Regions from separate parts of the Bacillus sp. JJ1609 genome, predicted to be linked through region 2. Evidence: predicted binding sites of a transcription regulator. Region 2 holds the regulator's gene; the other holds the start of a gene.
What was found. Region 2 encodes LexA, which represses DNA repair genes until DNA is damaged. Its sites were predicted from a motif close to CGAACATATGTTCG; they were not measured.
Positions count from the first base shown of each region.

Region 1 (11,483 bases), on a different contig from region 2:
TCCCTGTCGGCCAAAACCAAGCTCCAGCCCCACAGGTGAGAACCCGCTGACCTTAGCATGCTCACTTAACACTAGTGAAGCACGGCTGATGATATTTTGCAGCTTTTGCTTGATATAATGGTGCCTGTTCGAACTGAGCAGTATCTCGTTTTGCAATTTCGGCGCCAGTTTCTGAACCGCATCCTTGGCTAGTGCTTCAGCCTGTACTCTTGTCAAGCTTGCCCAGCTGAGGTTTTGTTCCATAACCGTTTCGGCAATTTCTTTTAATGCTGCATGGAACAAGTCTCCGATATCTGGTGCTTCGAGCCTGAAAATCTGTCTATCGCGGAGCTTCAGTCCATGCTGGACATAGTGTGAGAACGGGCAGCTGTTGAAAAGCTCCATTCTTGATACGCTCGCTTCAATTTGCTCTCCGTACAGCTCCTTGCTGACATCTTCGGACAGCTGCTTCGCCCTGTTTTCGTAAAAGAGACTGGATAGAACCTTACGCGCAGTGTCCGCCCAGCGATGGTCTTTCATATAATAATCGTATATATCCCACCAGAAATCGTAGACAGGATAATTCCGCTTCTTAAGCTGCAGCTGGGAAGTCAGGTAAGATAATGCCACATTTTCTCCTGCTGCGTATTCAAGCTGATCCTGCTCTGGCAATTCAGATGGATCAGGCAAGAAGTAGTGAGTTTGATGCTCCGGGAAAAGGTCTGATATCCTTTTGATAAAGGAGGATGGCATCAACGCTTTTCCTTCTTCATTGGCAATTGGATAGCTGATATAAAGAAGCTCTGATGGCGTAACAAACGCCTTATAGGCGATGAAATTCTCATCAAGCAATTTCGTACGGCTGCCCGGAGCAAGCTTTACTCCCTTTGATTGCAGAAGATCACGGTCATCATCGCCGAAAATTCCATCCTCGGACATCTTCGCAGGAAGTACGCCTTCGTTAACCCCAATGACAAACGCAACCTTGATATCGGCTAGCCTTGTCTTTTCAATGTCTGCGATGAGCACCTGGTCAATAGCCGGAGGAATCAGTGAAAACTTCAAAGATTCAAAGCCTGCATCCAGGATTGTGACGAACTGCTTAGGGGCTACCTTGCTGTATCCGAGCATTTCCACAAACTGATCGAGCAGGTCAATAACAGCATTCCACGCTTGTTCATGCTCCCTTGCTTCGACGAGCCTGCCTTCCTGTTCAGCGGCCATTCTCCAGAGTTCAAGCTTGGCTGGAATATCAAGCTCTTCCATGAACAAATACACCGCTTCAGACATTTTCCGTCCAGTGTCTGCCCTCTTCAGCCTCCGGGCCATCCTCATCAGCGGCGCTGTAATGAGCAGTCTCAGGTCATTCAGTTCCTGCTCTGTCTGCTTTTCTGCATCAGTCTGTACAGCACCGTCAAACTCAAGGCCTCTGATCCGCCTGTATTTCCATCGTTCCTTTTTCGTCCATTTTTCACCTTGGATACCATAGGCAAGAGCATAATTCTCAAGCATGTCCATTTGTTCGCGCATTTTGTTGATGTCTGCTCCAGCAGGGAATAACAGGTCCGTTTTTACTGCCCTGAAAATCGGTTCATACCGCCATTTCCCCAAGACCGTTTCAAGGCTTGAACGAACAAGCTCGACCAGCGGATGGTTCAGCATATTTCTTTTCTGGTCGATAAAGTAAGGAAGACCGTAGTCATCAAAAATCGTTTCAAGCACTTCCCGATAGTCGCTGCCTCTCATAAGCACCGCTATATCCCGGTATCGATAGCCCTTAACTCTTGCAAGTCCGCGTATTTTCCGGGCAACACCTTCTATTTCGGCTCTTCTGTTGGCGGCCTGGGCAATATGGATAGCGGCCTCTCCATTAAACCTTGATGCTGGCCTGGAATCGAATTCGCTCTCGAGATGCTTTAAAGACTCCTCATTCCATCGCTTCTGTTCTGTCAAAACAACTTCTTCTTCCAGGTCATACCCCTTTGTCTTGATCATATCGTGAAGGTTTTGACATGTTTCTCCGGTGACCCTGAACAAATGGAGTTCATCCGGCTGTTCGTCTTTAAAATTCTCATCAACTGGCAAGGCGATGGTTACTCTTTTACACGTACCGATCAGCTGATCAATAATCATCAACTCAAGCGGAGTGAAGCTGTAAAAGCCATCTATATATACTTCTGCATTTTTTAAGTACTCAGAAACAGGCACTTTTTCGGCAAGTAGCCTGAAGTAATCCTCTGAGTCAATATATTTACCAAACAGCTCATCTTCAAATTGCCTGTAAACAAGCTCCAGGTCATGGATTTTATCGCCAAGCGCTTTATTGCCCTCGGAAGTACCTGCCATTTTTCCCGCAAGCTCTTCCGGCTTGATTGCATAACGCTTAAACTCGATCAGCATCTGTTCCATTTGCTGGACGAAGCCATTTTTGTCAGCTGCTTTTTGAAAGATCTTCAGGTCGTCTTTTTTATCCTCAATAATCTTGCGGATCATCATGCTGACCCCGACGCTATCCAAATGATGCCTTGTGAATCCGCCTGTTTCCTGAAGAACCCTCCAGGCAAGACGAGGAAAGCTGTACACCTGCGCCCTGATCATTCCCCCGAGCTCTGGATCAGTGGATAACCGGTATTCTGACAAGAACGACATTTGCTCAGGAACAAGATAGATGACCGGGTCGCCTTGCGGGTCAGCAATAAGCCTGTGCTTAATTTCCTGAATGATCAGCTCGGTCTTCCCGCTCCCCGAGCGCCCTAATACCAAACGTACAGACATCTGACTTCCCCTTTCTCCCTATTAAAATTAAAGTCTCTTATGTTGATGATAGCATAGAATTTTTCTTCATATAAAAATTGAAAAAGGCGCTTCATTCTATGCGCCTTTGGATGTATTTCTGTTGCCAAACAATTGTTCTGTATATGAATTTATTATACCTTTTTTACCCCTGGTTTTGGAAGCAAAGACTCCGTTAATTTTTCCCAAAACAACCTACAATCTGTTGGGTGTATGCATATGTTATTGTTGGCAGGTGATCGATGTGAAATCAATGACCCTTTTTCAAAAAGTGTCAATTCTTCTGACGGTATGTGCAATTATGGTTGCGAGCAATATTTATACTTTAATTCCGATCTATTCCATTCTGGCGGACAATCTTGCCATTGCCGAGTCCCATGTCGTGTTAGCTGGCGGGCTGTTTACCTTTTTCTATGCATGCGGGCTTCTTTCCTTTGGACCAATTTCTGACTTCACTGGCCGCAGGAAAATCCTTGTCTATGGACTTTTGGCATCTGCGCTGACAACGCTTGCTGTCGGCTTTTCCACCGGCTCGATCAGCCTCTGGGTCACCCGTTCGCTGCAGGGGCTCACTCTTGCGACCTTCGCTTCTGTCGCATTTGCTTATTCCTACGATTTATTCACTTTCAGACAAAGGACCATCCTTGTAGTTTTAATCAATACGGGGTTTTTAATCGCTGGCATCTTTGGGCAGGTCGCCAGCGCTTTCCTTGCAAGCCTGTATTCCTGGAACAGCGTTTATATTTTTTTCTCTGGAGCCTATTTTGTCCTGTTTGCGATTGCTTACTTTTTGCTAAAAGAATCTCCAAGTCCTGAAGTGGGAAGCAGGCCACTATGTAGTGTTTTTTTCAACTTATTATCCGATTCGCGCTTGATGAAATGCTTTATCATTACGTTTTCGCTTCTATTTTCAATCATTGCATTTTACGATTCAATCGGCAGGTTCTTTATCGGTCCGCCCTCAGACCTGCTGATGATCCGACTGGTTGGCTTGATTGGTGCTTCCTTATCGCTTTTCACCGGGAAAATGATGGATCGATGGGGAGAGGTGCGGACATTGATTGGAGGCCTGGCAATTGGTGCCACGAGTGCGTTCATGCTGCTGGTCCTTCATTCCACGCTTCATTTAGTTATTTTTTCGATTTTTTTCGTTTCCTCCATCTCACTTGTGATTCCGACAGCAATAACCTTGATTGGCTTTTATGGCAGCAGACAGCGGGCCAAAGCACTATCGCTCTATTCCTTCATCCTTTTGAGTGGCGCAAGTCTCGCTCCGCCAGTGGCAGCTCTTTTATCATTCAAAGGAGTCATGCTGCTGTTATCATCGCTGTTTTTGTTTAACATTGTCCTGTGCTTATTTATAAAAGAAGAAAAGGCATTTCAATCAGCTGATGCCAATTGAAATGCCTTTTCATTTACCTGCAACAATCCTATGGAATATAGTTTTCTATATGACAGGCTTCTGTTTTTCAGTGTTTTTAATCAACGCATTATTCTTTAGCAGCTTCTTGTCGATTTTACCGACATGCGTTTTTGGCATTTGAGCAATGAAATGGATATGCTTTGGCACTTTGTAGCCACCGAGCTTCTGTCTGCAATACTCTTTGACCTCTGCCTCTTCAAGGTCGCTTTTCTCCTCACGGACAATAAAGGCTGTCACAACCTCACCCCATTTATCATCGGGCATCCCAATTATAGCTGCTTCCTGAATCGATGGATGTGAACATAGCCAGTGCTCGATTTCAAGCGGAAAAACATTTTCCCCGCCGGTAATGATCATTTCCTTTTTCCGGCCGACAATATAGAAATAGCCTTCTTCATCCTTTTTAGCCAGGTCACCAGTATATAACCAGCCATCTCTTAATGTGTCTTTCGTTGCGTCTTTATTATTCCAGTAGTAGGAAAAAGAGTGATTCCCCTGTATCGCCAGTTCCCCAACCTCGCCGGGAACTGTTTCACAGCCTTCCTCGTTTATGATTCTGACTGCATTAAAGAGCATCGGTTTTCCGACAGACCCCCGTTTCAGTTCAGCCTCTGCTGGATCAATAAAAAAGTTATTTGGCCCAGCTTCCGTCAAGCCGTAGCCTTCCTTGAACGCCATCCCCTTCTGCTTGAAAGCCTCGTAGATATCTAGCGGGCAAGGCGCACCCCCTGACAGAAATATTTTCATATCCTTGAACTCAGCTTTGTAAAAGTGTTCGGATTTCACAAGCATATGATACATCGTCGGCACAAACAGGATGATTGTACACTTGAATTTTATTAAATTCTCGATGGCTTGTTCCGGGACAAATTCCCTCGCAATAATAATTTGGCCCCCAGCCATCAATATAGGAATCGAAAGCGCATTAAGGCCGCCTGTATGAAACAACGGCAAATAAGTCACCGTCTTATCTTCATTCGTCAGGTTCCAGCTGACAACCGTGGATATCCCGTTCCAAATGATCGCACGGTGTGACAGGACTGCCCCTTTCGGTTTTCCGGTCGTTCCTCCGGTATAAATCATCGCCAGCGGGTCTTCCTCATTCACTTCAGCGTTCCTGAACTTAGACTTGTTGAGACGGCCAGCGTATTGGTCAATCAGCAATTCATATTGTGTTCCATCTATCGGAAGGCTGCGCGCCTCATGCTGCCATATCATCGTAACCTCATTGGTAAAGTTGGAATGGAACGCAAGAAGCAGCGGATCCGAATCGCTAATTATATAGGCAAGTTCATCGACGGACAGTCTCCAGTTAAGCGGCACGAAAATAGCGCCGATTTTCCCACAGGCAAACAGCAAATCAAAGTAACTAATTCCGTTTGGCGCGAGCAGCGCAACCCTGTCACCCTTTTGGACACCTTTTTCCTGCAGCCACATGGCTATTGCTTTTGCCCGATCATTGACCTCCCTAAAAGTCCAGGCATGATCCGATTCAGCATCACCAATTGCTTGGGCCGCCGGTGTCATTCTCGCTCTCGTTTCCAGCCAATCGAGCTCCCACCTCACCGCAATCTCTCCCTCTCTCGTTCATGATGAATTCATTTTAGAAAATAAGAGTTACAGGTTAGTTACAGAACGCTAAGAGAGTGATTTGATGATTGGAATTAGTGAAGATATGTTTCTCAACAAACAATCCATTGGTTGAGATTTATAAGTAAAGCCACAGCACGAGACTGTGGCTTCTAGTTTGATTATCTATTCAGCTGCTGTTCATCCAGAATTCCCATGTTTCTAACATGGTTCTTCGCTTCAGCATCGCCAAGCTTGTAAACCATTGCATAAATTTCCTTCATCGTCATATCATATTCCGCATTTTCACGATCAGGATCTCTGAAAGGGACATGAGCATTTCCGAAGGTTTCCCAATCCGCTTTATAGTTCTCAACCAGGAACTCACGAAAATGCTTGATTTCCTCCCCAGTAGCAATGAGGGTAAAATGGCCCTCCGGCTCAGCAGGCTGATCCAATACCTCGCCGCTTTCTATGTTAAAGTAATAAGTTTGTTTTTTTTCCTCCATGTATAGCACCTCATTCTTTTTATTACCATTTACCACTTTTGATAGAAAGTTAATCTTATAAAATTTATCCATAAGAAGTTTTTGGGTTTAAACAGTTTTTTTAATGAAGATTTAGAATCTGCTGCTTATAAATTATTTAAATTTCAGTTTGAAATCGTAAAAAATATATGTTTTTTGTGTCATTTAATATCGGTTGTAAAGGATTTCAAGATTGGAAGGGACAAATTATTGGTATGAGTGCAGTTTTTTTATCATTATGAATCCTTTTAAACACTTTTTTTAGTTGCGGGGAAACTATTTCTCCAGTTGGAATCATTTTTTCACCAGTTGAAGCAGTTTTTTCACCAGTTGAAGCAGTTTTTTCACCAGTTGAATTGTCTTTTTCACCAGTTGGACTGATTTACCGACATAAATCGCAATTGTACAATTGATTTTGAGTTGGAACGATTGTATCCCCATATTTTAATACTAGTTGAAACAGATATAATACCAGTTGATATGAATTTAATACCAGTTGAAACAGATATATTACCAGTTGGACCAATTTTATTACCAGTTGAGCCTTTCGTCCCTCCACACCCCAAATAAAAAAAGCGCCACAAGTGCGCTTTTTCACCATCTACATCATAATCCCGCCATCTACATGAAGGGTTGTTCCGTTTACATAATTGGATTCATCTGAAGCAAGGTATAAATAAGCATTCGCGATGTCCTCCGGTAAACCCAATCTCCCTAGCGGAACCATCATTTTCATTTGATCTAGCACTTTTTCCGGAACTATGGCGGTCATACCGGTTTCGATAAACCCTGGTGCTACTGCATTTACGTTTATTCCCTTGCGGCCGAGTTCCTTTGCCCATGTTTTGGTCATCCCGACTACACCGGCTTTTGTTGCAGCATAATTGGTCTGCCCAACATTGCCATACACTCCTGAAACAGATGAAGTATTAATGATCTTGCCTGAGCCTTGCTGGACCAATGCAGGGACTACTGCCTGGGCACAATTAAAAACTCCAGTCAGGTTTACGTCTACAACTTTCTGGAAGTCTTCGACTGCTAGCTTGTGCAGCATGCCATCTCTTGTAATTCCAGCATTATTGACCAGGATATCAATTTTCCCAAACTGTCCAAGAACCTTTTGAACCATGGCATCCACGCTGCTTCTGTCTGCTACATTCACCTGAAAAAATGCTACCTCGTATCCTTCTTCAGACAGCTCAGCTGCACGCTGTGTTCCTGTTGCCTCGTCAAAGTCTGCTAATGCCACTTTTGCTCCTTCTTTAGCAAAGGTCTTCGCCGCTGCCAAGCCGATTCCGTTAGCAGCGCCTGTAATGATCGCAACCTTATCTTTCAATCTCATAAGCTCACCTTCCTATTCTGCTAAAAATTCTTCGATATGCTGCTGAAGCTGCGCTAAATCATCCACCAGCGGAGAATGTCCGCAATCCTGTAATTCCACAAATTTAGCACGGCCTTCAAAATCCTCGACAATCTCTTCTGTCATCCGCTGTGTGACGACCAAATCACGGTCACCTCGAAGCACAAGGACAGGTATCTGGATGTCCTTCACCTGATTCGTGCCTTCCATTAACCCGTTATTTACAGCACTAATGTTAAAAGTATTGAGAGAATGATAGATTTCCGCTAGATTGCGCTGAGTCAGCATATCGTCAACATACTCTTCATAATGCTCTCCATCCGGCTGACGATTCGTGTAGATCAGCATATTCCACATCGCCTTTAAAAACGCTCTATTCTGCTGGTCATATGCAGTTTGGACAGCGACTGTCTTGCCAAGGTCCGCTTTAACATCTTCATAGGAGGTTATCCGATTGTTTACATCCGGCTGGCCTTCCGGGCTTGTGCCAAAGAAAGGATAACCGCGGGTTGAAGCAGATGCCAGCAAAATGAGCTTCTCACAATAGCCAGGATAATCGGCAGCAAACTGCATTCCAACAGCCCCGCCTGTCGACCAGCCAATGATTGAAAAATCCTTCAAGCCGATTTCATCGACAAACAATTTTACGTCATCCGAAAAATCCTTGATCGACATATTTGGTTTATGGTAGCTTGATTCACCAAAGCCTCTCATGTCGAGTGCGTAAATTTTATAAGCAGAATCCATCTTGTCAATCAGCAAATCCCAGTGCTTCGATGAAGTCATGTTCCCATGAATCAACAGAACGTTTTTCACGCCACCTTCCCGTTCCCGGTATGCGATCGTCTCTCCATTTGGCAAATCCACTTTCTTAATTTCGACTGCCTGAGCTTCCGTTTTTTCCATTACTACTCACCCTTTCCCCAGCGTATGGTTGTGGCACCCCATGCATATCCGATTCCGGCACTGACAAGAACTGCAATATCGCCGTCCTTCAGCTTTCCCGAACTTTCGGCTAACTCCAGCGATAGAATCTGGTCAATCTGGCCGATATGGCCATACTCTTCAAGATAAATAGAATTCGAGTCTGCTAAGCCAAGCTCGCTCAAAACATAGTCGTGTGCTGATCTTTTCATATGAAGCATGCCGACATAAGCGATTTCTTTATCAGAAAATCCGCTCTTTTGTACGGAGCCCCTTATCACCTTTAGGAAGTTAACCATCGACTTTTGCTCCAGGCGGTCTTTCATCCCTTGAGGATCCAATACATCAAGCTGGTACAATCCGCGTTCAAGATTTTCAGCAGATATCGGATTTTTCGTTCCGCCTGCAACAACGACCACATCCTCGGAAAAAGAACCATCTGTAATCATTTCTGTTTCAAGCAGGAGATTCTCTTTGTGGCCCTTTTTCAATAAAATAGCCCCTCCTCCGGCTCCAAGGTTATACATGAAGCGTGTCCTCGGATTCTCATAATCTATGAAGTCGCCGTTACGGTAGCCGCCTGCGAGCAGGACTGTATTGATCTCAGGATACGAGAGCATCATCCCTTTAGCCAATTTCAAGGCCATCACTGTTGTGCCGCATCTTAAAGCAGTATCAAACGCCCAGGCGTTTTTAGCGCCAATTTCTTCCTGAAGCTTGATGCCTGCTGTCCATAAAGGATACTCCTTGTATTCCTCGCCAATATAGATGACCAGGTCTATGTCTAATGGGTCAATAGCTGCTTTTTCAATTGCAATTCTCGCAGCTTTGATTCCCATCTCGCAAGTATGGTCATCCGGTCCCGGAACAGGCTTTTTCTTGATTCCCATTTTCACTTCCACAACTGCTTCTGGAATTCCTGCCAATTTTGCAATTTCTGTACCTGATATATATGTTTCGGGAAGATAGATCCCCGTACTTACAATCCCTATTTGCACTGCTCTTCCCCCCGTGAAAATAGTGGACACTGCCTAAAAAGCAGTGTCATTGCTAGCTTGCTTAATTTTGAATGTGAAAAATTGTTTGTGTGTACTTTCTCAGCTTTAAATCCTTATTGGAACATCAGGAGTGCCATTTTCTTCATTTCATTGTTCCAATGGCCTTTATTGGAACATCAATTAAGCTTTTTTCTCCATTTCATTGTTCCAATGGCTCTTATTGGAACATCAATCAAGCTTTTTTCTCCCCTTCATTGTTCCAATGGCTCTTATTGGAACATCAATCAAGCTTTTTTCTTCATTTCATTGTTCCAATGGCCCTTATTGGAACATCAATCAAGCTTTTTTCTCCCTTTCATTGTTCCAATAGCTCTTATTGGAACATCAATCATGCTTTTTTCTTCATTCATTGTTCCAATGGCCCTCATTGGAACATCAAAGAGGCTTTTAACGCCCTTGTATCGTTCTAACGAACCATACAGCACTTTCAAACCAACAAATCTAACCTTCTCCAACAATCTCTTTAATAAATTCCATTGCTGATTCTACTGAATCAAACAAGGCTTCTTTTTCATCCTGTACATGGGTGACTTTGACTCTCCAGCATTTTTTTCCGCTGTCCATTTCGATGTCCGCCAGCTGGAAACGGAGTACGAATGATGTGATCTGCTTCGTTTCCATCATGAGTCGCCCTGGCTTACGGCTTCTGATTTAACCGGGACAGCCGGCTTCTTTTTCCTGCTGAACTTCAGCTTTTGCAGGGAACCGACGATGCCCATCGGGAAGAACATGACAGCGAGTATATAAATAATGCCAAAGAAAATGATCCATCTTTCAAAAATCCAGTGAACCTTCGCCAGCTCGGTCAGCCAGTGATGCGAGAACTCAATGATACCCGCACCGATGATTGCACCAATCAGAGTTCCGACTCCGCCAATGATTGTCATCAGCAATGCGTCAAGCGTGATATCCATCGTGAATACACTGGTATTTACAAATCTGAGTGACACAGCATACAAAATCCCAGCGATTCCAGCTAGTACACCAGAAACGACACTCGCAATGATTTTATACTGAAGAACACTGTAACCAAGCGATTCCGTGCGCTGTTCATTCTCCCTGATTGCCTGCAATACCCTTCCGAGAGGCGAATTGGTAAATCTTCTGAGGAGAATAAAAACAATCACCATCGAGGCAAGGCAGATCAGGTAAAAATCAGTACGGTCCTTTAAGAAGTCCGGAACCCTGAAGGTGAATCCATCATTGCCATAAGTGACCGTACGCCATTTTTCAGCGAGGACCAGGAACAAGCCTGCAAACGCCATTGTCAGCATCGCATAGAAGTGGCTCTTTAGTCTTAATGTCAGCAGGCCGACAAAATAACTAACCAGGGCGGTCAATAAAATCGTTACCAGAACCGCCAGCAGGAAGTAGCTTGTTTCCGGCTCGAATCGTTTCATGAAAACACCGACTGTGTACGCGCCGATTCCAAAGAACATCGCATGCCCAAATGAGACAATGCCTGTATAGCCGAGCAGGATATCATAACTCATCGCCAGGACTGCAAAGATGAAAACCTGGGAAAGCAGGATCAGCATGCTTCGTGAATCATAGACAAAAGGAAGTATCGCTAAAAACACAGCGATGATCAGATAAAAAATATTCATACGGTTAGAAAGCATTTTTGTCATCCCCCGCTCACCCCTTTGCCCCGAACAAGCCCTGTGGCCTGAAGATTAGAACTACTGCCATCAGCAGCATATTTGCAGCAAGAGCAAGATCCGGCACATAATACGCCATGAAGGAACCAGACAAACCGACTAAAATTGCTGCCATAACCGATCCGGAGAAGCTGCCCATTCCACCGATGACTACGACGATGAAAGCAAGAATGGCAAATTCCATGCCCA
Region 1 is NZ_JBALSS010000008.1:100,443-111,925, forward strand. It holds gene addB (helicase-exonuclease AddAB subunit AddB) at 1-2,754, opposite strand, end outside; gene V7654_RS09250 (MFS transporter) at 3,044-4,174, shown strand; gene V7654_RS09255 (class I adenylate-forming enzyme family protein) at 4,220-5,761, opposite strand; gene V7654_RS09260 (hydrolase) at 5,947-6,273, opposite strand; gene fabG (3-oxoacyl-ACP reductase FabG) at 6,893-7,633, opposite strand; gene phaZ (intracellular short-chain-length polyhydroxyalkanoate depolymerase) at 7,646-8,557, opposite strand; gene V7654_RS09275 (3-oxoacyl-ACP synthase) at 8,560-9,573, opposite strand; gene V7654_RS09280 (hypothetical protein) at 9,906-10,088, opposite strand; gene V7654_RS09285 (hypothetical protein) at 10,075-10,254, opposite strand; gene V7654_RS09290 (branched-chain amino acid ABC transporter permease) at 10,254-11,264, opposite strand; gene V7654_RS09295 (branched-chain amino acid ABC transporter permease) at 11,272-11,483, opposite strand, start outside.
Region 1: addB (helicase-exonuclease AddAB subunit AddB) is a predicted target of LexA. The motif match lies at 2,880-2,893, and genes of this name have one in related genera.

Region 2 (11,483 bases):
CCGTGTCATCTTTATCAAGGACGGACAAATATACACTGAATTAATTAAGGGTGACCAATCAAGGCAGGCGTTCTTCAAAGATATTATGAAAACCCAAGGTGTGCTGGGCGGTGTCCAAAATGAACTTTAACCAGCTCATGCTTCGAAATCTCAAAAAGAACTTAAAAAATTATTATCTATATGTATTTGCGCTTATTTTCAGCGTCGCTCTTTATTTTGCCTTTGTCACACTCCAATATGACCCGGCATTGGATCAAACGAAGGATGGGATAAAAGGAGCAGCCTCCATCAAGGCAGCTTCCGTTTTACTCGTTGCCATCGTCTCTATTTTTCTTATGTATGCTAACAATATTTTTATCAAAAGAAGAAGTAAAGAAATCGGCTTATTTCAACTAGTAGGGATGACAAAGAACAAGATTTTCCGCATCCTCAGTGCTGAAAATTTCATCCTTTATTATGGTTCGTTAATCATTGGAGTTTTCCTTGGTTTTTCTGCCTCTAAGCTTATGATTATGATTCTGTTTAAGATAACCCAGATTAACGGGATCGCAACTCTTCACTTCTCTGGCACAGCATTTATTCAAACGCTGATTGTATTCTCAGTTATCTATGTAATTATTATGCTGCTGAATTATCTTTTCATTAAACGGCAAAGCATTTTATCTTTGTTCAGAGTCATTTCATCTTCAGAAGGAAAAATAAAGAAGTTATCTGTCTGGGAGATGTTGATTGGCATCCTTGGTGTTGTTTTAATTAGTTCAGGATATTATGTTTCCTCCTTGTTATTTGAAGGAGATTTTACAACGATGAATGAATTGTTCCTGGCTATGGTATTCATATTGGCTTCAGTTATTATCGGGACCTACCTTTTTTATAAAGGATCAGTCAGTTTCATTGCCAATCTGATTAGAAAAAAGAAGGACGGTTATTTAAATATAAATGAAGTACTGTCGCTGTCCTCAATCATGTTCCGAATGAAATCAAACGCTGTTCTACTAACGATTATCACTACCGTATCTGCCCTTGCGATTGGCTTATTATCATTAAGTTATATTTCCTATTATTCAGCAGAAAAAATGGCTATCAATAATGTTCCAGCGAATTTTGCTTTTATCAATACAAAATCTGCTGAAAAATTCAAAACTGCTTTAGAGGGTAATGATATTTCTTTTAGAGAAAATAGAATTGAAGTATTACAAGCATTAATGAACGCCGGAGAAATCATTGGTTTAAAAATGGAGGACTATACACAGGACCCTGAATCAATGAGTGTTTCTGTTATTAGCGAAAAATCTGTTAATCTAGAAGTAGCGAAAGGTGATGCTTATTTAACTGGCTATAGTGATATCATGGTGAAATTTATTTCGATGAAGGACTCGGGTCCAATTGAGGTAAAAGGGAAAACAACTGCCATTCCATTAAATTATCTTGGTATGAAAAAAGAATTTCCTGTTTCAAGATATTTTGGCAGTTCTCCAGTAGCTGTCGTTGATCAAAAAGTATTTGATACACTAAAGGAAGATTTGAATCCCTCCTTACAATATGAATCATCCCTTTATATCGGCATAGATATTAAAAATGAGAAGAATCTTGAAAAGGCAAATGTATTGTTTCATGAAATGAAGTTAGGTGAAATTGACGGAAATGAATCCAGACTTGATTTAACAAACCAGCAAAAAAGCCAAATGGGGCTGATCATGTTCATCGTCGGCTTCCTTGGGTTGACATTTTTGGTCACCTCGGGCTGCATTCTATATTTTAAACAAATGGATCAAAGCGAGGATGAAAAACCAAACTACACGATTCTGCGTAAACTTGGTTTCACCAAGGGAGATTTGCTTAGAGGTATCCAGGCAAAACAAAGTTTTAACTTTGGCATTCCTTTAATAATTGGCTTGATGCACAGCTACTTTGCTGTGAAATCTGGGTGGTTCTTTTTCGGAACAGAATTATGGTGGCCAATGCTGATTGTCATGGTCCTTTACACAGCACTTTATTCGATTTTTGGTGTACTATCCGTGATTTATTCTAAAAAGGTCATTAATGATTCACTCTAAAATATTTCTTTTAAGCCAGTCTGCGGGTGCAGACTGGCCTTTATTTTTATTTTTCAGGATCAGTAGATACTTGCCAATCTATTCCGAATTTATCTGTTACCTGGCCATAAGCTGGGCTCCAAAAGGTTTCCTGAATTGGCATCGTTACCTTGCCACCATCCTGCAGCTTCTCAAATATCTCATTAGCCTTCTCTTTATTGCTGATCAAAAGCGCTACTGTAACCTGGTTTCCCAGCTGATAAGGATGACCCGGCATATTATCAGAAAGCATCAAAAGTGCATTTCCAACTTTCAGCTGAGCATTCATAACAAGATTTTTCATTTCAGGAGCAATTGGATAATTAGGATCCTCAGGCATATCTCCAAATGTAGAGAGATTAATCACTTCTGCTCCTAATGCATGCTGATAGAATTTCACTGCTTCCTGACCGTTTCCATTCGTAACTAAATAAGGGACAATTCCTGTTACCATGACAGCACCTCTTCTTCTTTTTATAGAACTTACGTTCGTATTTAACTTTACCATATATTTCTGCACGACACAATAAACTATTTTGCCCATTCATGATTAAAATATAATTACTATTATCCTTGAATAAACGGACCAATTAAAACCTTGCTGCAAATTTCTCTAATTAGAAATTAGTTAATTTACTTTATCAATTGTATCACAATAACATTTTTACCTCCTCTGCTTGTAAAGCTTGTTGAAATGCAGACAAGCTATATTGCTAAATGACTCAAAAATTTCAACTTAACTTTTTCAATTCTTTTTTCAACAAAAAAAACGAGTATAAAACCAAATGGTTTCATACTCGTTTTGTGTATTTAGTTTTGTTCAAGCAAAGCTTTCACACGAGCTACTACATTGTTCACAGAGAAGCCGTACTCTTCCATGATTTTTTCACCTGGTGCTGAGGCTCCAAATGTGTCAATCGCAATAACTTCACCTTCATCGCCAACATAGCGGTGCCAGCCTAGTGAAGAGCCCATTTCAATTCCAAGTCGTTTCTTGACTGACTTAGGAATGACACTTTCTTTATATTCCTTTGATTGTTGCTCGAAACGATCCCAAGAAGGCATGCTGACTACTGAGACATTAATGCCTTCAGAAGCAAGAGCTTCTTGAGCCTGTACTGCAAGGCCTACTTCAGAGCCTGCAGCAAGCAGCATTGCATCTGCTGTTTCTTTTCCTGCAGGTGAAATTACGTATGCACCTTTAGATACTCCTTCATAAGCATTCTTAGCAGTATCTTTAATGGTAGGAAGGTTTTGGCGAGTCAACACAAGCGCAGTTGGCGTCTTTGTTGATTCAACAGCTAATTTCCAAGCCGCTGCTGTTTCATTTCCATCAGCAGGACGGATTACTGACAAGTTGGGAATTGCGCGAAGACCAGCAAGTTGTTCAACTGGTTCATGTGTTGGTCCGTCTTCTCCTACTGCAATGCTGTCATGAGTGAATACATATGTCACAGGCAATCCCATTAATGCAGCAAGTCTGATTGCAGGTTTAAGGTAGTCAGAGAATACGAAGAAAGTTCCCCCGAATACTTTTAAACCGCCGTGAAGAGCCATTCCGTTCATTGCTGCTCCCATTGCGAATTCACGCACTCCGAACCAGATGTTGCGGCCTTCAAAAGAACCTGGGAAGAAATCTCCTGTTCCTTTAATCATTGTCTTGTTGGAACCCGCAAGGTCAGCAGATCCTCCAACTAGATAAGGAAGATTTTTTGCGATGCCGTTAAGAGCTTCACCTGAAGATGCACGACTTGCAAGACTCTTTCCGTCTTCATATACCGGAATGTCCTTATCCCATCCTTCTACAAGCTCAGCATTCATTGCTTTTTCTAGCTGTGCACCGAGTTCAGGATACTCGCTCTTATATTTAGCGAATAGTTCATTCCATGCCTGCTCAGTTTGTTCACCCTTATCAGCAATCTGCTGTTTAAAGTGGTCATATACTTCGCCAGGGACATGGAAGTCTTCTTCAAAAGTCCATTTGTATGCTTCTTTAGTAAGCTTAAGTTCGTCAGCGCCAAGTGGAGCACCGTGAACATCAGATTTACCAGAAAGGTTAGGTGAACCATAACCGATAACCGTTTTTACTTCGATTAATGTTGGACGATTTTCATCTGTCTTCGCTTCTTCCAGTGCTTTAGCGATTTCTTCAAGGTTGTTGCCATCCTCTACACGAATATACTGCCACCCATATGCCTTGAATCGGTCAGCAACACTTTCAGAGAATGACTTATTTAACTCTCCGTCCAGTGAAATGTCGTTCGAATCATACATAACGACCAATCTGCCTAATTTGAGGTGAGCTGCAAGAGAAGCTGCCTCTGCTGATACACCTTCCATTAAGTCTCCATCGCCGCAAATGCTATATGTATAGTGGTCAACGATGTTATAGTTGTCCTTATTGTAAACAGCTGCAAGGTGGCGTTCAGCCATTGCCATACCTACTGCCATAGCAACCCCTTGTCCTAGTGGACCTGTAGTAGCATCGATTCCTGCTGTGTGGCCAAATTCAGGGTGGCCTGGAGTTTTGCTGCCCCACTGGCGGAATTGCTTAATGTCATCCATTGAAAGGTCATAACCTGCAAGGTGCAACAAGCTGTATAACAACATTGATCCATGACCTGCAGATAATACAAAACGGTCACGGTTAAACCATTCAGGATTTTTAGGGTTGATGTTCATGTAACGAGTCCAAAGCGTGTATGCCATCGGAGCTGCTCCCATTGGCATGCCAGGGTGTCCGGAATTCGCCTTTTCAATTGCGTCAATCGATAAAGTACGAATTGAATCAATTGAAAGCATATCAATTTTATTAAACATTAAATACATCCTTTCTATAAGTACTGGCTACAATCTTAATATTATAGCGAGAATAATTATTATACAACAAATTGTGCCTGAAGGAGACAGAAAAGGCCGTATAGTTATTTATTTTGACACAAATGCCTTAAAGTTATGTAACAGAATCCACGCAGTTACGCTGTTTTAAGTACTGTTCCAACTCACTTTAGAAACAGAAAAAGGATACAAACATTATGTATCCCTTTGTATGAACTCTATTAATGAAGCTTATTTTTGTTTTGAAATTCTTTTAGCTTACCAGGAGTAACATCATTCCCAGCTGGATCCACAATGGTTACACCTTTTAATGTATTAAGCATGGAAGAACGGAAGGATTGCAGATATTCTGCTCGAAGCTTCGTTTGTTCCTTTGCCTCTTCCTCAGTCAACTTTGATGCTTTTGCTTTTCGTGCCAATTCATTAATTCTGGCAATTTTATCACTAGATAGCATTGGTAAAGCTCCTTTGTAAAAAAGTTACGTTAAAAGTCATGTTACTAGAATCAGGGGATTTTTACAAGAAAGGAGTTTCCTCATCCTTTGTCTCTATGTATTCTAGATATCTGCGATTAACTGTTGCTTTTGAAACATTGAACCCAAAGCCTCTTAATGTTGCAGCAATCTCGGCAAAAGTAAGACCATTATTCCTGAGCTTGACAATCTCTTCGATTGGCATATCTTTCCGTTCTCTCCCAGAATGGTCACCTTGATTTTTCAAGTTCCGCTGAGGCTTATATCCGTGCTCAATAGCCCGCTGCATCCCTCTTTTGATTTTGATATTGTGGATCTTTCTTTGATATTCTTCGACCATGCTCACAATTTGAAGCACCATCGAATCTGATTCTGAAAGCTGAAGCTCACCATTGTGCGAAATACTGTAAAGCTTGATTTTTTCTTTTAAAATGCAGTGGAGAATTGCGACCTTAGCATTTCCTCTGCCAAGACGTGTTTCATCCTGAATCAACAGTGCTCCGATTGTTTTATCTTTAATTAGGTCGAGGAGTTCCAATATACCTTCTCTTTCAAGATCGTATCCGCTTGCCTGCTCCTTAATGATTCTCTGAACCTCGAAGCCGTAGCTGCCAGCAAGGCGGATTAATTCCTCCTCCTGCCTCGCCAGTGAGGTTTCCTGTGTTTCTTTTGTCGTACTTACGCGGCAATAAATAATTGCTTTCATGATGTCACCTTATTCGCTTTGCTTATTTTATCTTTCTGCGCCGGCAATCTGTGTCGGCTCTACTTGTTCAGCCATCACGGGGATGACAAGTTCATCGCCAGGAAAAATCACCTCGCCGGCTATTCCATTTTTTTTCTGTACCCAGCTAACGAACTCGTTTTCTGAAAGATTATGTTCATTTGCATATGTTTCGGCAATCTCCCATAATGATTGCCCTTCTTCTATAGTAACAGTTATGTATGCATCGTCTGAAATATTTAAATGAGCTTTCGCCACTAACGAAAAAATCAAGCTGACAGCAAGCAGGATGATTGCATATGAATAGTTTTCCCAAAGTTTTTTCATGTTCAGCACCTCTTTGCGAATGTATGTTCGTTCATTTGATTTCATTATAAAACGAACATTTGTTTCGTGTCAACTAAATATTCGAACTTATGTTTGTATCTCGATAGAGGACATGGTATAATAAGGACAAGAAAATATACGAGGTGCGTGAATATGACGAAGTTATCGAAACGGCAACAAGACATATTTGAGTTCATTAAAGGTGAAGTCAAGAAAAAAGGATATCCACCATCCGTACGCGAAATTGGCGAAGCGGTTGGCCTTGCCTCCAGCTCCACTGTCCATGGACATTTAGCTAGACTAGAAAGCAAGGGCTTGATCAGACGCGATCCTACAAAGCCGCGCGCAATCGAAATCCTTGAAATAGAAGAAGATAGCCGTATCCCTAAATATAATGTTGTCAACGTACCTGTCGTTGGTAAAGTAACTGCGGGTATGCCGATTACGGCAATCGAAAATGTCGAAGAGTACTTCCCTCTTCCTGATCGTCTCGTCCCTCATGATGAGCAAGTGTTCATGCTTGAAATCATGGGAGACAGTATGATTGAAGCGGGAATCCTTGATGGTGATTATGTCATCGTTAAGCAGCAGAAAACGGCCAACAATGGTGATATCGTTGTTGCGATGACAGAAGAAGACGAAGCAACAGTTAAGCGTTTCTTCAAGGAAAAGGATTATTTCAGGCTCCAGCCAGAAAATTCATCCATGGATCCTATTATCCTCCGCAACGTTTCGATTCTGGGCAAAGTGATCGGAGTATACCGTCATATGCATTAAAAAAAAGCAAGCGGCTTTCCGCTTGCTTTTTTACATATGAATCTATTAAATAAGATGTTTTACTGATTATGGAACCTTCAGATTCTCTATAAACCATCTCCATTACGGACTAGCCCCTTTATTATTCTTCTGTTTTATCCTGGTGTTTCACACCTTTACTCTTATAAGGCTTGGCACTTTTAGCCTTATTCGCGCTTGATTGCCATCTGTTCCATCCTTTTTTACCTGTACCTCGACCTGTTCCGCCTTTACTCTTCGCTTTACTCATGTTTATCAACTCCGTTCATTTATAAATACAACCATATTGTTAACCATTTTAATTGATGAAACACATTTAGAATGGAAAGATACAGTTCTAAACTATTTCGTGATTATCTTTGTGTATCTAATTTATACTACCCCTTATCTAGGAGAGTAGCACATTTTACCATTTACAGGGCAGAACCCCTAGCATGTTGTCCATTATCTCATAAGATAATGTATCAACAAGGGAAGGAGTTGAAAAAAATGGGATGCAACAGAAATAACAACGATGTTTCTAATGTTTTTTTCCCTAACAGGGACAGGGATAGGGACCGTAATCAAGTGAGAGCAACTATTGACTTTGATGATCTTTGCCGCGCAGTGCGCCGTTGTATTATCGAAGACTTAGAAGGTGCTCAGGATGATAGAGATGATCGTGATCGTGATCGCGATCGTGATGATCGTAATCGCCACCACAGAAAATGTGGATGCTGGTTCTAATTTAAATCCACACCTAATTCGCTAAAAAGAATCCCGGAGGTATTTATCTTCCGGGAGTCTTTTTCATCTTTAATATTTTCTAGTACCATTTTACATTCTGAACAGGGAGAACTTTTACGATGTCATTTAAATAGGCTTCCTTTTGCCCAGCAGTTAACCACAGATGTACAATTCCGGAATCCTGGCTGCTCCTAATCAAACGGCCCATTCCCTGCCTTAAACGCAGCAGCATATATGGCAGGTCAATCTCTACAGTTGCGTTATTGGCATGCTTTCGTTTCGCCTGGAAAACAGGATCATGAGGAGGGAACGGCAAGGAAGAAATAATCACCTGGATTAATGATTCACCTGGAACGTCCAATCCTTCCCATAAACTATAAGAACATAGTACTGTTGTATGCTCGCTTTGGAAGGCCTTTACGGTTTCACTAATTTCTCTGTCTCCCTCAAAAAGTATGGCAAATGGCCATTTTTGAATATCTGCCCATGCCCTAAAGCGTTCCATTTCCTGAGAGGATGAAAATAACACAAGAGATTTTCCGTTTTGGCTTAATAAGTCGGCCCCAATCTGCTCCCATTTATTCGTTTCATCTGTCTGGATGTGTCCCGCCATCTTCATCTGCTCTTCATAATCAAACGGAGACGCCACTGTAAAGGAAGAAAACTGTTCAATACCAAGGCTTTTAGCAATATAACTAAAGTCGCCAGCCTGGGATAATGTAGCTGAAGAAAAAACAAAAGGAATATTTTGTGAAAAGACTTCCTTCTTCAAAATTTCTTCAACTAATCGAGGCATAATAACCAATGATGTTTGAACCTCATTCTCCTCAAGCCAGAAGATCCCTTCATCATTTTTAAGGAAAATTCCTAAACCATAAGCAAAGAACTCCAAATACTCTTCCATGATTTTCAAATGGTAATCATCGATGACGAATAATTCAGCATCAAAAACAAGCTGATCCATCAAATCACTTACCTTTTTCTCAAGGGTTTCAGCTGTTTTCCTGATACTAGCAAGGAGCGGAACTTCTTTTCGATTAGATCCTACAACCGCTACTGAGTTATCAACAAGCAGGTCGAACCATGCATCATGAAGCTCTAAAATATCCTCGATTAAATAAAGCGACTCTTCCCTAACATCCTGATGCATATATCCTGTTAGGACCGTCGTCAGCGTTTGTGAGTTAAAACGATAAGTAAGCCCTTTTTGCGCTGCAAATTCAAGCAGGTGGCCTTCATCAAAAATGACGGTGCTCGCTTCAGGGAGAAGCGGCATTTGCCCTTCCCTTTTGCGGGACTCTTTCGTCCAGACATGTTCCATATAAAAGTCATGGGAACATATGATTAAATCACCAGCATGACGGTAGTGATCACGGTTCAAGGTTTGGCCGCAGCGGTGGCGCCATTCACAAGTGGAGCATTGCTGGAGCGGATCCCATGCCATCATGGACCATTTTTCATTGGATACCCATGGATATTCTTTGCGGTCACCATAACGGCTGAAAGAGTTCATGGATATGCCTTCATCAAAGATGAAATCCGGCAGCTGGTCATGAACATCGAGAATCTCTTTTTCATTCGTTGTATTTGAAAGATTGTCGAGCTTCTTTACACAGACATAATTTTCTCGGGCCTTTGCTAATCGGACATCCACATTCAGGCCAAGTGCTTTCTCAAGCTTTTCAATATCTCCGCCTTCTTTTACAAGCTGCTCAATAAGTGTTTCATCCGAACATGAAATAATGGCCGGTTTTCTCATATAACGGGCATAAAGGATGGCATATATTAGATATACAAATGTTTTGCCAGTTCCCACTCCCGCTTCCGCAAAAATGATTCCCTTATTTTTAAAAGCCTGCTCCACCTGGAAGGCCATATATATCTGTTCGTCACGCAGTTCATAGCCTTTTTCAGGCAAAATATCATAAAATACATCACCAATATAATCACCTAATAAATCAAAAAAGGTATCGTCCTTGGTAATGGTAAATGGAAGTGTGTTTGTCATGCATTCTTCTCCTCAAAAATTACGCATTTTCGTTCTTGGCACAAAAAAGCCAACTTTTATCATAACAGAAAAATAAACTTACGCGCAAAAGATAAAGCAAAATTTATCTATTTTAAAAAATCTTCGATTCTATATATGGAATATACTGCTAAAATGAATGTAGATTATTTCTTATGAAATTACGGAGATAACGAAAGAAATAGGTATAAGGTACGTAGAAGAAATCCAGACCCAATAACTAGTTTGTGAGTAATTCACTATTACCTAAAACAATATCAATACAGGATATCAAAATAAAGGCATTGGCTCCGTACTAGTAACCAGAGGTTTGGAAGCTTGTAGAGAATCAGGTTATCATCAAATTTTGTACTTGGTCATCCTAACTTTCACCCTCGATTCGGATTCGCCTCTTCCAAAGCTTTTGGAATAAATCCCCCTTTCCCCGTGCCAGATGAGGTATTTATGGGACTTGAACTCGAAAGCGGTTCATTATCAGGGATGCAAGGAAGGATCGAATATCCGCCTGCATTTAACGCTGTTTCTTAGACTTTGGGTTGAAAAAGAGCCTTTGAGACACTTTTTTAATACGCTAATTCCTAAACTCCTTGCTATAATGTCTTCCTAAATGAATAGCACCACTTATCATAGTTTAATTTTTCTTCATAAAACCGATGGGCATCTTTCCGCTGAATGCCAGACTCCAGAGCGACAAATTCAGCTCCATTTCCTTTTCCCCAGTTATGGATATACCTTAGCAGACTTTCACCATAACCCCGCGAACGAGCAGAAGCGTCTGTAACAAGGTCATGAATATATATGTGTTTTTTATTGTAAAAATTTGTTCTCCAGCTAAGTCCAGCCAAGGAGACTATTTTCTCTTCATCATATAAGGCAAACAATTGATACCCTTCCTTTTTCATTTGATTAAGCAGCTCAAAGTACGTTTCCTCTGTCAAATCAGTCCTTAACTGTTTCATAACTGGGTATGCTTCAAGCAACTGTTCATTATTGATCAATTCCTTAATATTTACCATTTAAGATCACACCACTTTTTCTTATATTCTCTTAATATTTTTACAATTTTTTTTGGGAACTTGGCGCAAATATTCCTTAATTCAAACACAGGCCTCCACAGACCGGCATAAGATATGCCTAGTAGGAAGGGAGGAGACTGACGATTGGAGGAATCCATACAAAACCTTGCAAGTGATATGGTCATCGCATTGTTAGATATTATTGTTATTTTGCAGGTAGAGGAAAATCCACTTATTGGAATCATTCTTGTTGCTCATTTAAAGACCGTAACAAAGGACCACTTGATCAGGATTTTACTTATCTTATTGGTCATGATACTAGGATTATCGAGAAACCATTCATCCTAAATATTATCTTGCTGCTGATTGTCCACCCATCTAATTTCTTTACCTTTAATAGTTCCGACTTTGTGCAAAATAACGGAAAAATGATTAAAGTTCTCTTTTCCTTTGAACTATAGCTGCTAAAGCCTCCTAAGTTAT
Region 2 is NZ_JBALSS010000007.1:121,571-133,053, forward strand. It holds gene V7654_RS08395 (ABC transporter ATP-binding protein) at 1-130, shown strand, start outside; gene V7654_RS08400 (ABC transporter permease) at 120-2,057, shown strand; gene V7654_RS08405 (VOC family protein) at 2,104-2,529, opposite strand; gene tkt (transketolase) at 2,886-4,895, opposite strand; gene V7654_RS08415 (DUF896 domain-containing protein) at 5,135-5,368, opposite strand; gene V7654_RS08420 (YneB family resolvase-like protein) at 5,430-6,092, opposite strand; gene yneA (cell division suppressor protein YneA) at 6,120-6,437, opposite strand; gene lexA (transcriptional repressor LexA) at 6,591-7,214, shown strand; gene V7654_RS08435 (DUF3934 family protein) at 7,336-7,482, opposite strand; gene V7654_RS08440 (ATP-dependent DNA helicase) at 8,038-9,966, opposite strand; gene V7654_RS23910 (GNAT family N-acetyltransferase) at 10,241-10,396, shown strand; gene V7654_RS08445 (GNAT family N-acetyltransferase) at 10,575-11,000, opposite strand; gene V7654_RS08450 (hypothetical protein) at 11,145-11,348, shown strand; gene V7654_RS08455 (DJ-1/PfpI family protein) at 11,480-11,483, opposite strand, start outside.